Linked DNA regions of Cupriavidus necator N-1. The protein of the gene in region 1 binds, or shares a complex with, the protein of each later gene. Links are inferred from orthologs where the notes say so. Each region holds a gene or a part of one and is shown in the gene's direction. Other genes may lie near its edges.

Region 1 (5,597 bases):
TCGGCCGGACGCATGATCATCGAGATGCCCTACTTCTGGAGCCGCAGCAAGATCGGCGCGAAGCTGTATGGCTTTGACGACTACCTGTGGCCCGAGCTGGGCAAGCTGCAGGCGCGCGGCAAGGGCATCATCATCCTGACCCCGCACCTGGGCTGCTTTGAAGTGCTGCCGCAGTCCCACGCGCTGCAGCGCCCGGTCACCGCACTGTTCAAGCCGCCGCACCAGCCCTGGCTGCGCGACTGGATCGAAAAAATGCGCACCCGCCCCGACATGCACATGGCGCCGGCCACGCCGCGCGGGGTGCGCATGCTGGTCAAGGCACTCAAGCGCGGCCAGGCGGTGGGCATCCTGCCCGACCAGGTGCCCAGTGGCGGCGAGGGCAACTGGGCGCCGTTCTTCGGCAAGCCCGCCTATACGATGGCGCTGGTGCACCGGCTGCAGCAGCTGACCGGCGCGCCGGTAGTGGCGGTCTTTGCCGAGCGCCTGCCGCGCGGCGCCGGCTATCGCGGCCACCTGCGCGTGATCAACGACGGCGGCATGTTGCCGGACGATCCTGCCGCAGCAGCAGCGGTCATCAACCGGACCATCGAGGAACTGGTACGCCTGTGCCCCACGCAGTACCTGTGGGCTTACAACCGCTACAAGCAACCCGCCGGAGCGGGCACCCCGGACGCGCCGGACACCCCGGGCAACGACACCGAGCCGGCCGCTGATCAATCGATTTCATGAGCCGTGTGTTCACGTGGCTTGGCATCGGCTTGCTGACGGTGCTGGGCAAGCTGCCATATCCGTTCGTCGCGCGCTTCGGCGAGGCGCTGGGAAGCCTGCTCTACCTGGTGCCGAGCGAGCGGCGCCGTGTGGTACAGGCCAACCTGCGCCTGTGTTTCCCGGACCGGACCGAGGCCGAAATCGACGAGCTGTCGCGCCAGAGCTTCCGCATCCTGTTCCGCAGCTTTGCCGAGCGCGGCATCTTCTGGACCGGCAGCGAAGCGCAGATGCGCCGCTGGGTGCAGATCGACGACCAGGCCGACCTGGTGGCGCTGGATGGCACCCCGCATATCCTGGTCACGCTGCACCTGTCAGGCGTGGAAGCCGGCGCGATCCGGCTCACCATCAACCTGCGCGAGCATCTCGGCCGCTCCGGCGCGTCGCTCTATACCAGGCAGAAGAACGACCTGTTCGACCACTTCCTGAAGCACGCGCGCGGGCGCTTCGGCGCCAACATGATCTCGCGCAACGACAGCGCGCGCGACATCCTGCGCTGTCTGAAGAAAGGCGAGGCGCTGCAGCTGATCGCTGACATGGATTTCGGCGAGCGCGACTCGGAGTTCGTGCCGTTCTTCGGCGTGCAGGCGCTGACACTGACCTCGGTGTCGCGGCTGGCACGCCTGACCGGGGCCAAGGTGGTGCCGATCTACACCGAGATGCTGCCTGACTACCAGGGCTATGTGCTGCGCATCCTGCCGCCCTGGGAAGACTACCCCGGCGCAAGCGTCACCGACGACACGCGCCGCATGAACGCCTTCTTCGAGGACTGCATCCGCCCGCGCGTGCCGGAGTACTACTGGGTGCACAAGCGCTTCAAGCATCGCCTGCCGGGCGAGCCCGAGATTTACTGAGCGCGCCGGCACGTCCGGCGCCGCGCAGCTACAATCCCCACCATGAAACTCCAGTTCACCAAGATGCACGGCGCGGGCAACGACTTTGTCGTGCTCGACGGCATCCACCAGCAGATCGACCTGACTCCGGCGCAATGGCGTGCGCTGGCCAGCCGGCATTTCGGCGTGGGCGCGGACCAGATCCTGATCGTTGAAAAGCCGTCCCGCCCCGATGTCGACTTCCGCTACCGCATCGTCAATGCCGATGGCAGCGAGGTGGAGCACTGCGGCAACGGCGCGCGCTGCTTTGTGCGCTTTGTCACCGACAAGGGCATGACCGACAAGCGCTCGGTGCGCGTCGAGGTGATGAACGGCGTCATTACCCTGACGCTGCAGGACGACGGCCAGGTCACGGTGGACATGGGTGCGCCCGAACTGGAACCGGCGCGCGTGCCGTTCCGTGCCGAAGGCCTGCCCACCCGCGCGGAAGGCGCGGACACGCTGTACGGGCTGGAGGTCAACGGCCGCACCGAATGGATCTCGGCGGTATCGATGGGCAATCCGCACGCGGTGCAGGTGGTGGACAACGTGGAGAACTTCCCGGTGCTGCAGGACGGCCCGGTGGTGGAGCACCATGCCGCCTTCCCCAACCGCGTCAATGCCGGCTTCATGCAGGTGCAGGACCGCCACACCATCCGGCTGCGTGTCTACGAGCGCGGTGCCGGCGAGACCCTGGCTTGCGGCACCGGTGCCTGCGCGGCCGTGGTGGCCGGCATCCGGCGCGGCCTGCTGGACTCACCGGTGCGGGTGCATACCCATGGCGGCGAACTGACCATTGCCTGGGACGGCGGTGCGGAACCGGTGCGCATGACCGGCCCGGCCACCACCGTGTTTGAAGGCAGCATTGACCTAGCAGCCCTGCCGGCCTGACCATAGGGGCTGTGCGCCCCTTTCCACACGCCCCGCATTCCTTGTCGCGGAGCCCCGGCGGGGGGCGCCCATTCCCTTGATCTTACTGGTCAGACCGATGGAGCGCCCATGCCGCTGGACGATTTCCGCATCACCTCGGGCAAGCGTTTTCGCCTTGCCGACTTCGACCCGGGCAGCAAGCCGCTGTCGTGCGGCAAGAAAGAGGAAGACCTTGCCCGCATCATCGAGCTGAGCAACGCCCTCGACGCGCAGCAGGACATCTTCTACGCCGAGCACCGGCGCAAGCTGCTGGTGGTGCTGCAGGGCATGGATACCAGCGGCAAGGACGGCACCGTGCGCGGCGTGTTCCGCAGCTTCGATCCGCTGGGCATCCGCGTGGTGGGCTTCAAGGCCCCGTCGCCCGAGGAACTGGCGCGCGACTACCTGTGGCGCATCCACCTGCAGGTACCGAAGACCGGCGAGATCGTGGTCTTCAACCGCAGCCACTATGAAGACGTGCTGATCACGCGCGTGCACGACTGGATCGACGCCGCCGAGTGCGAGCGGCGCTTCCGCCAGATCCGGGACTTCGAGTCGATGCTGACCGAGACCGGCACCACCATCGTCAAGTGCTTCCTGCATATATCCCGCGACGAGCAGAAGGCACGGCTCGAAGCGCGCCTGGCGGACCCGGAGAAACACTGGAAGTTCGACACCACCGACCTTGCCGAGCGCAAGCACTGGAAGGCCTACATGGACGCCTACGAGGCTGCCATCATGGCGACCAGCACGCCCGAATGCCCGTGGTACGTGGTGCCGGCCGACTCCAAGACACACCGCAACCTGATGGTGGCGGAGATCCTGACCAAGGTCTTCGAGGACCTGAAGCCGGCCTACCCGCCGGCCCGGCCGGAACTGGCCACGATCAAGGTCGACTGAGCCGCCCGGCCGCCTCAGCCGCCGTTGCCGCGGTGCACGTCGTGCGTGACGAAGGGGTGCTCGCGGCTGGGCATCGCCAGCCATTGCGGGTGGCGCAGGGTCTGGCGGATATCGTCCAGCCCGCTGGTCCAGTGCTCATGCATGGTGAGCGCGCCGAACTGGTAGTCCTTGGCCAGGTTCTCGAACGACTTGTCGCGGTAGATCAGCTGGATCACATTGCGGCGCGCGTCGCAGGCCTGCTCCGCCGCGCGGCGGTACCAGGCGTTGTCGCGCTTTGACGGCGGTACCAGCGCCATCACCTCGTTGAGCATGCGGCGCAGGTTCTGCTGCTCGCGCATGTAATCGGTAATGGCCCGCGTGCGGCTGGAATACTGGATGTCCTTCTGGCGCTCGGCCACGTCGACCAGGTCGTGCGGCAGCTTGCCGCGCGCGCTCCACAGGTCGACCTGGAAGATCAGCGCGTCGCGCCGCGGCTGCGCGGTCAGCACCTCGGCCAGCGGTGTGTTCGACACCAGCCCGCCATCCCAGTAGTACTCGCCACCGATCTCCACCGCCGGAAAGCCCGGCGGCAGCGCGCCCGAGGCCATGAAGTGCTCGGGGCAGAGCTTGTCGCGGGTATTGTCGAAGTAGGCGAAATTGCCGGTGCGCACATTGACCGCCCCCACCGAGACGCGCATCAGGTCGGGGCGGTGGTTGATCAGGTCGAAGTCGGCAAAGCGCTCCAGCGTCGCCTTCAGCGGCGTGGTGTCGTAGAAGCTGGCATGGCTCGGATCCGAGTAGCGCGACATCAGCTCCGGCCAGCTGCGCGGCTGGAAGAAGCCACGCTGGCCTTCCAGCATGGCACGCGCCGCATGCAGGCCATCGAACCAGATCCGCATCGGCTCGGGCCAGCCTTCGGCATGGTCGGCGAACCAGGTGTGCGACAGACTGGGCATCCACGGCTGCGCGCAGATGTACTCCCAGAAGGCGCACAGCTGTTCCACGCGGCGCTGGGGCGGATTGCCGGCGATGATGGCGGCGTTGAGCGCACCGATGGAGATGCCGGCAACCCAGTTCGGGTAGATCCCGCCCTCGGCAAGGCCCTGGTACACGCCGGCCTGGTAGGCCCCGAGCGCGCCGCCACCCTGCAACACCAGCGCGCGCACGGCATAGGCCTCATGCGCCGCCCGGTCCGGGGCCTTGGCAGCCTGGCGCACCGGCTTGCGCGGCAGCACCTGCGCGCCGCGCTCGGCCAGGGACTCGCCGTTGCCGGCTGATTCCGCCGTTGTGGATGGCGTTGCCGCCTGCCGCCCTGCCCGTTCCTGCCGCTCTTTTGCCGCCACGCCGCGCTCCCTCCCAGTCTGAAAGTCAGCCGTCCGTCCGCTGTCCGCCGAACGTGCGGAATGAGGGCGCAGGCTGGCAGCGCCCCGTTGTCATCAACGGCTTCAGACGCCGTAGCGCTGACGATAGGCCGCCACGGCCTCGCGCGAAGCCCCCAGCGCCGGGTCCTGCGACGCATCCAGGTAAGCCAGCAGGTCCTTCAGGCTGGCGATCGCGATCACCGGGATGCCGAATTCGCGCTGCACGTCCTGCACGGCGGAATGGGTGCCGACCTGCTCGGCGGTACCGCTCTTTTCCATGCGGTCCAGTGCGATCAGGACCGCGGCCGGCTCGGCGCCGGCGGCGCGGATCATGTTGACCGATTCGCGCACCGAGGTGCCGGCGGAAATCACGTCGTCGATGATGACCACCTTGCCCTGCAGCTTGGCCCCGACCAGCGTGCCGCCTTCGCCGTGGTCCTTGGCTTCCTTGCGGTTGTAGGCGAAGCCGACGTCACGTCCCATGCCCGCCAGCGCCACCGCCGTGGCCGACGCCAGCGTGATGCCCTTGTAGGCCGGCCCGAACAGCACGTCGAACTGCACGCCCGAGGCCAGCAGCGTTTTGGCATAGAATTGCGCCACCTGGCCCAGCATCGCGCCCTGGTTGAACAGGCCGGCGTTGAAGAAGTAAGGCGACTTGCGGCCGGCCTTGGTGACGAACTCACCAAACGACAGCACGCCCGCATCGAGCGCAAAGCGGATAAAGGTCTGGCTGAGATCGGCACCCGCGGGCGGTTTCTGCTGCGTCATCATTTCTCTCTGAATTCAAAATTTCCCCGAATGTTACGGATTA
Region 2 (5,660 bases), 3.1 Mb from region 1 along the record:
CGCAAATACCGGCCGCGTGGGCCGGTCATCGGCAATGGCGGCGGCCAGCGCGCCGCGCACGGAATCGGCCAGGTCTTCTTCCTTTTGCGCGCCGGCGTGGGCTGCCATGGCCGCCAGGGCCAGCAGCAACCCGCCCGCGCAGCGGCGGGCGGCGTCGGTCATGCCGCGGGCGGCGCGCATGGGGCTCAGTTCGCCAGCTGGCTGCGCACGTGGCCGACCACATCGGCCACGCTGACGGCGGTGGCCTGCGCGTCGCGCCGGCCCTGGTACTCGACCTTGCCTTCCTTCAGGCCGCGGTCGCCCACCACCACACGGTGCGGCACGCCGATCAGCTCCCAGTCGGCAAACATCACGCCCGGGCGCTCGCCGCGGTCGTCCAGGATGACGTCCACGCCGGCGGCCAGCAGCTCGGCATGGATGCGGTCGGCCTCGGCCTTGACGGCTTCGGAGCGGTCGTAGCCCACCGGGCAGATCACCACCGCGAACGGCGCGATCGCGGCCGGCCAGATGATGCCGCGCTCATCGAAGTTCTGCTCGATCGCCGCGCCCAGGATACGGGTGACGCCGATGCCATAGCAGCCCATCTGCATCGGCTGGGTCTTGCCGTTCTCGTCCAGGAAGGTGGCGTTCATGGACTCGGAATAGCGCGTGCCGAGCATGAACACGTGGCCCACCTCGATGCCGCGGCAGATTTCCAGCGTGCCCTTGCCGTCCGGCGAGGCGTCGCCTGCGACCACGTTGCGCAGGTCGGCCACGATCGGCTCGGGCAGGTCGCGACCCCAGTTGACGCCGGTGTAGTGGTAGTCGCGATAGTTGGCGCCACAGACGAAGTCGCTCATGTTGGCGACGGTGCGGTCGGCCACCACCTTGACCGGCTTCTTCATGTCGATCGGGCCCAGGTAGCCCGGCGGCGAGCCGAAGGCGTCGACGATCTCGTTCTCGGTGGCAAAGCGGAAGTCGGCCAGGCCCGGCACCTTGGACGCCTTGACCTCGTTCAGTTCGTGGTCGGCACGGATCAGCAGCAGCCAGATTTCGGCGCCCGCTTCGGTATCCTTGGCCAACACGATCGACTTGACGTTGCGCTCCAGCGGGATGTTCAGGAATTCCGCCACCTGCTCGCACTTGACCTTTTCCGGGGTGAAGGTCTTGACCAGGTCTTCCTTGGGCGAGGCGCGCTCGGCAAGCAGGGGCAGCGCCTCGGCTGCCTCCATGTTGGCGGCGTAGTCCGAGGTCGGGCAGTAGACGATGGCGTCTTCGCCGGTGTCGGCGATCACATGGAACTCATGCGAGCCCGAGCCGCCGATGGCGCCGTTGTCGGCCGCCACGGCGCGGAATTCCAAGCCAAAGCGGCGAAAGATGCGCACGTAGGCGTCGTACATGTTCTCGTACGACTTGCGCAGGCCGTCCGTGTCGCGGTCGAAGGAATAGGCATCCTTCATGGTGAACTCGCGCCCGCGCATGATGCCGAAGCGCGGCCGGCGCTCGTCGCGGAACTTGGTCTGGATCTGGTAGAAATTGACCGGCAGCTGCTTGTAGCTGCGGATTTCCGAGCGGGCGATGTCGGTCACCACCTCTTCCGAGGTCGGCTGGACTGCGAAGTCGCGCTCATGGCGGTCTTTCAGGCGCAGCAGTTCGGGGCCCATCTTGTCCCAGCGGCCGGTTTCCTGCCACAGCTCGGCCGGCTGGATCACCGGCATGGACAGCTCCACCGCGCCGGCGCGGTTCATTTCCTCGCGCACGATGTTCTCCACCTTGCGGATCACGCGCAGCCCGATCGGCATGTAGTTGTAGATGCCGGCACCCAGCTTCTTGATCATGCCGGCGCGCATCATCAGCTTGTGCGAAACGATTTCCGCGTCGGCGGGCGCTTCCTTGAGGGTGGAAATGAAGAATTGCGAGGCTTTCATCCGTAATTTCTCTCTGGGCCGCTAGGTTCGGGAAAATCCGTCCCGGCAAAATCCGGGGGCCGGCGGCACTGAATTGTGTGCACGCGCCTGAAACTGCCCTTCCGCTCGGGGAAAACCAGCATCCCCCGGTCCGGGCCCGGCTGCGCGCTTCCTTTATAATCAGCGTAATTCTAAAGGATTCGAGGTGCAGTCATGCTCGATCGTGAAGGCTTTCGCCCGAACGTCGGCATCATCCTCCTCAACGCACGAAACGAGGTTTTCTGGGGCAAGCGAATCGGCGAACACTCCTGGCAGTTCCCGCAAGGTGGCATCAAGTACGGCGAAACGCCTGAACAGGCCATGTACCGCGAACTGCATGAGGAAATCGGCCTGCTTCCGGAGCACGTCAGGATCGTCGGTCGCACGCGCGACTGGCTGCGTTACGAGGTGCCGGACAAGTTCATCCGCCGCGAGATCCGCGGCCACTACAAGGGCCAGAAACAAATCTGGTTCCTGCTGCGCATGGCCGGCAGGGACTGTGATATCCATCTGCGTGCCACCGAGCACCCTGAGTTCGACGCCTGGCGTTGGAGTCATTACTGGGTGCCGCTGGAGGCGGTGATCGAGTTCAAGCGCGATGTCTACCAGCTGGCGCTGACGGAGTTGTCACGCTTCCTGAACCGGCACGCGCGTGTGCCGCTGAGTCCGTATGGCACACACGGGACGCACGGCCCCCACGGCATGCATGGCCGCCACGGCGGACCACGCAGCCAGGCGCTCAGCCGCGCCCAGCAGGCGCAGCAGGCCGACGCCGACTGCAATGCCGAGGCCGAGCACGCGACAGAGCACGATTCACCGGCAACGCCGGTTTCCACCTCACGGAGCACTGATGACTAGTTTCACCGGCCTGGGCCGCCGCGGCGGCCTGACCGCTGCCGGAATGCTGATTGCCGCGGCCAGCCTTGCGCTGGCCGGCTGCAAGACCACCGGCAAGGAAATGGCGGAGGAAGAAAGCACCTGGATCAACCCGTTCGGGGCCAAGACCTTTGAAGAGGCCAAGGCCATGCTGCCGGCGCCGCCGCAGGACGCCAACCTGATCCCGTTCACGGTGTCGGGTACCGGCTCGCTGTCGTTCGCGGTGGACGGCAAGTCGGTCTCGGTCGGCAAGGACAACGTGGTGCGCTACACGGTCGTCACCACCAGCCAGAGCGGCGCGCGCAACGTGACCTTCGAAGGCCTGCGCTGCGATGCGTTCGAGCGCAAGCTCTACGCCACGCTGCCCAAGGGCGCGACGGAATGGGTGCCCAACAGCAGCGACTACGGCGAGACCTGGCACCGCATGGAGACTGGCGTGCGCAATGCCTACGCCGCCACGCTGGCGATCGATTTCTTCTGCGAGGGCCGTACCGTGGCCGGCACCGCCGACGCCATGGTGCGCGACCTGCAATCGCGCGCGCCGCGCAAGCGCTGAAGCGCACAGCGTCGGCATGAAAAAACGGCGGGACTGCCTGGCAGCCCCGCCGTTTTCATTTCCGCCTGGCCTTTGCGCCGGGATGCCGGATCAGACCAGCACCAGGTTGTCGCGATGGATCAGTTCGGGCTCGTTCAGGTGTCCCAGCACGGACTCGATCTCGGACGAGGGCTTGCGCGCAATCAGCCGCGCCTCGGCACTGGAATAGTTGGTGATGCCGCGCGCCACCTCCTTGCCCTGGGTGTCGACGCAGGCGATTACCTCGCCACGGGCGAACTCGCCCTGCACTTCCGTCACGCCGATCGGCAGCAGCGACTTGCCGCCGCTGGTGAGCTTCTCGACCGCGCCGTTGTCGATCACGACCCGGCCGCGCAGTTGCAGGTGATCGGCCATCCATTGCTTGCGCGCCGTGAGCCGCCCGGTCGGCGCCAGCAGCTGTGTGCCGATGGCCTCGCCCGCGGCCAGTCGCTCCAGCACGTTGGCCTCGCGCCCGGAGGCGATGGTGGTGTGGGCACCGGACTTGGCCGCGCGCTTGGCCGCCAGGATCTTGGTCAGCATGCCGCCGCGCCCGATCGACGTGCCGGCGCCGCCGGCCATGGCTTCCAGCTCGGGGGTGCCGGCCAGGGCCTCGTCCACGAACTGCGCGGCCGGGTCCTTGCGCGGATCGGCGGTATACAGGCCGCGCTGGTCGGTCAGGATCACCAGCGCGTCCCCTTCGATCAGGTTGGTCACCAGCGCGCCCAGCGTGTCGTTGTCGCCGAACTTGATTTCGTCGGTGACCACGGTGTCGTTCTCGTTGATGATCGGCACCACACCCAGGGACAACAGCGTGAGCAGGGTCGAGCGGGCGTTGAGGTAGCGTTCGCGGTCGGCCAGGTCGGCGTGTGTCAGCAGCACCTGCGCGGTGCGGATGCCGTAGCGGCCGAACTGGCTTTCATAGACCTGCGCCAGGCCCATCTGGCCGACGGCGGCGGCGGCCTGCAGCTCATGGATTTCCTTCGGGCGGCGCACCCAGCCCAGGCGCTGCATGCCTTCGGCGATGGCGCCGGAGCTGACCAGCACCACTTCCTTGCCGGCTACGCGCAGCTTGGCGATCTGGGCCGCCCAGCGGGCGATGGCGTCGTGATCCAGCCCCTTGCCGTCGTTGGTGACCAGGCTGGAGCCGACTTTAACGACGATGCGCTTTGCCTGCGCGATGACCGATTGCATGAAGGGAATCCTGTCTCCCGGGCAGCCGGCGGCGGGCGCCGCGCCCGAATTGTCCGTGGGTATTCTTCTGTGGTGGGGCGCCAGCGGCGGCCCCGGCTTATGCCTCGCCCTGCCCCTGGTCGACGTTGTGCAGCCGCTCGTCCAGGCGGATGTCCGGCTCGGCCAGCGCCGCGGCCTCTGCGGCCTTGATCGCCAGCAGGTGATCCTTGATCGCGTAGATCAGCTCGCGGCAGCCTTCGCCGGTCAGCGCCGAAATCTGGAACACCGGCCCCTTCCACTTGTAACGCTTGATGAAATCCTTCACGCGGGCGGCGCGCTCTTCCCCGGGAACCACGTCGAGCTTGTTCAGCACCAGCCAGCGCGGCTTGTCGTACAGGGTTTCGTCGTACTTCTTCAGCTCGTTGACGATGGCCTTGGCCTCAGCCACCGGGTCGACTGCCTCGTCGAACGGCGCCAGGTCGACGATATGCAGCAGCAGGCCGGTGCGCTGCAGGTGGCGCAGGAACTGGTGGCCCAGGCCCGCGCCTTCGGCGGCGCCTTCGATCAGGCCGGGAATGTCGGCGACCACGAACGATTGCTCATGGTCCACGCGCACCACGCCCAGGTTCGGGTGCAGCGTGGTGAACGGATAGTCCGCCACCTTCGGACGCGCGTTGGAGATATGCGAGATAAAGGTCGACTTGCCGGCGTTGGGCATGCCCAGCAGGCCGACGTCGGCCAGCACCTTGAGTTCAAGCTTGAGCATGCGTCGCTCGCCCGGCTTGCCGTCCACCTGCTGGCGCGGCGCGCGGTTGGTACTGGACTTGAAATGCAGGTTGCCCCAGCCGCCCATGCCGCCTTCGGCCAGGCACACGCGCTGGCCGTGCTCGGTCAGGTCGGCGATGACTTCGCCGGTGTCCATGTCGGTGATCAGCGTGCCCACCGGCATGCGCAGCGAGATGTCCTCGCCGGCGGCGCCGTAGCAGTCGGAGCCGCGGCCATTCTCGCCGTTGCGGGCCACGTGCTTCCTGGCGTAGCGGAAGTCGATCAGGGTATTGATGTTGCGGTCCGCCACGGCGAACACGCTGCCGCCGCGGCCGCCATCGCCACCATCC

Evidence for each region. Proteins that work in one complex are often made in the same cells at the same time.
Region 2: the proteins of dapF (region 1) and CNE_RS15545 are in contact, whole or in part, in a solved structure (PDB 5YGU), measured with the Escherichia coli proteins. The link is inferred for Cupriavidus necator N-1 from one-to-one orthologs.

What each region holds. Positions count from the first base shown.
Region 1 is NC_015726.1:209,887-215,483, reverse strand. Bases 841-3,594 are described here. They hold dapF (diaminopimelate epimerase), read left to right. Parts: upstream 841-1,661; coding sequence 1,662-2,528; downstream 2,529-3,594. Other genes in these bases: CNE_RS01060 (patatin-like phospholipase family protein), read right to left, coding at 3,461-3,594; CNE_RS01065 (polyphosphate kinase 2 family protein), read left to right, coding at 2,637-3,446; CNE_RS01075 (lipid A biosynthesis lauroyl acyltransferase), read left to right, coding at 841-1,619. In the rest of the region: CNE_RS01080 (lysophospholipid acyltransferase family protein), read left to right, coding at 1-729; more of CNE_RS01075, read left to right, coding at 726-840; more of CNE_RS01060, read right to left, coding at 3,595-4,768; pyrE (orotate phosphoribosyltransferase), read right to left, coding at 4,871-5,557; CNE_RS01050 (exodeoxyribonuclease III), read left to right, coding at 5,585-5,597. UniProt on the Escherichia coli protein: Involved in the succinylase branch of the L-lysine biosynthesis and in the biosynthesis of the pentapeptide incorporated in the peptidoglycan moiety. Catalyzes the stereoinversion of LL-2,6-diaminopimelate (L,L-DAP) to meso-diaminopimelate (meso-DAP).
Region 2 is NC_015726.1:3,315,865-3,321,524, forward strand. The notes cover bases 1,125-3,941. They hold CNE_RS15545 (RNA pyrophosphohydrolase), read left to right. Parts: upstream 1,125-2,099; coding sequence 2,100-2,783; downstream 2,784-3,941. Other genes in these bases: CNE_RS15540 (proline--tRNA ligase), read right to left, coding at 1,125-1,907; CNE_RS15550 (CNP1-like family protein), read left to right, coding at 2,776-3,357; proB (glutamate 5-kinase), read right to left, coding at 3,448-3,941. Also shown: CNE_RS15535 (lytic transglycosylase domain-containing protein), read right to left, coding at 1-180; more of CNE_RS15540, read right to left, coding at 186-1,124; more of proB, read right to left, coding at 3,942-4,566; GTPase ObgE, read right to left, coding at 4,664-5,660. UniProt on the Escherichia coli protein: Master regulator of 5'-end-dependent mRNA decay.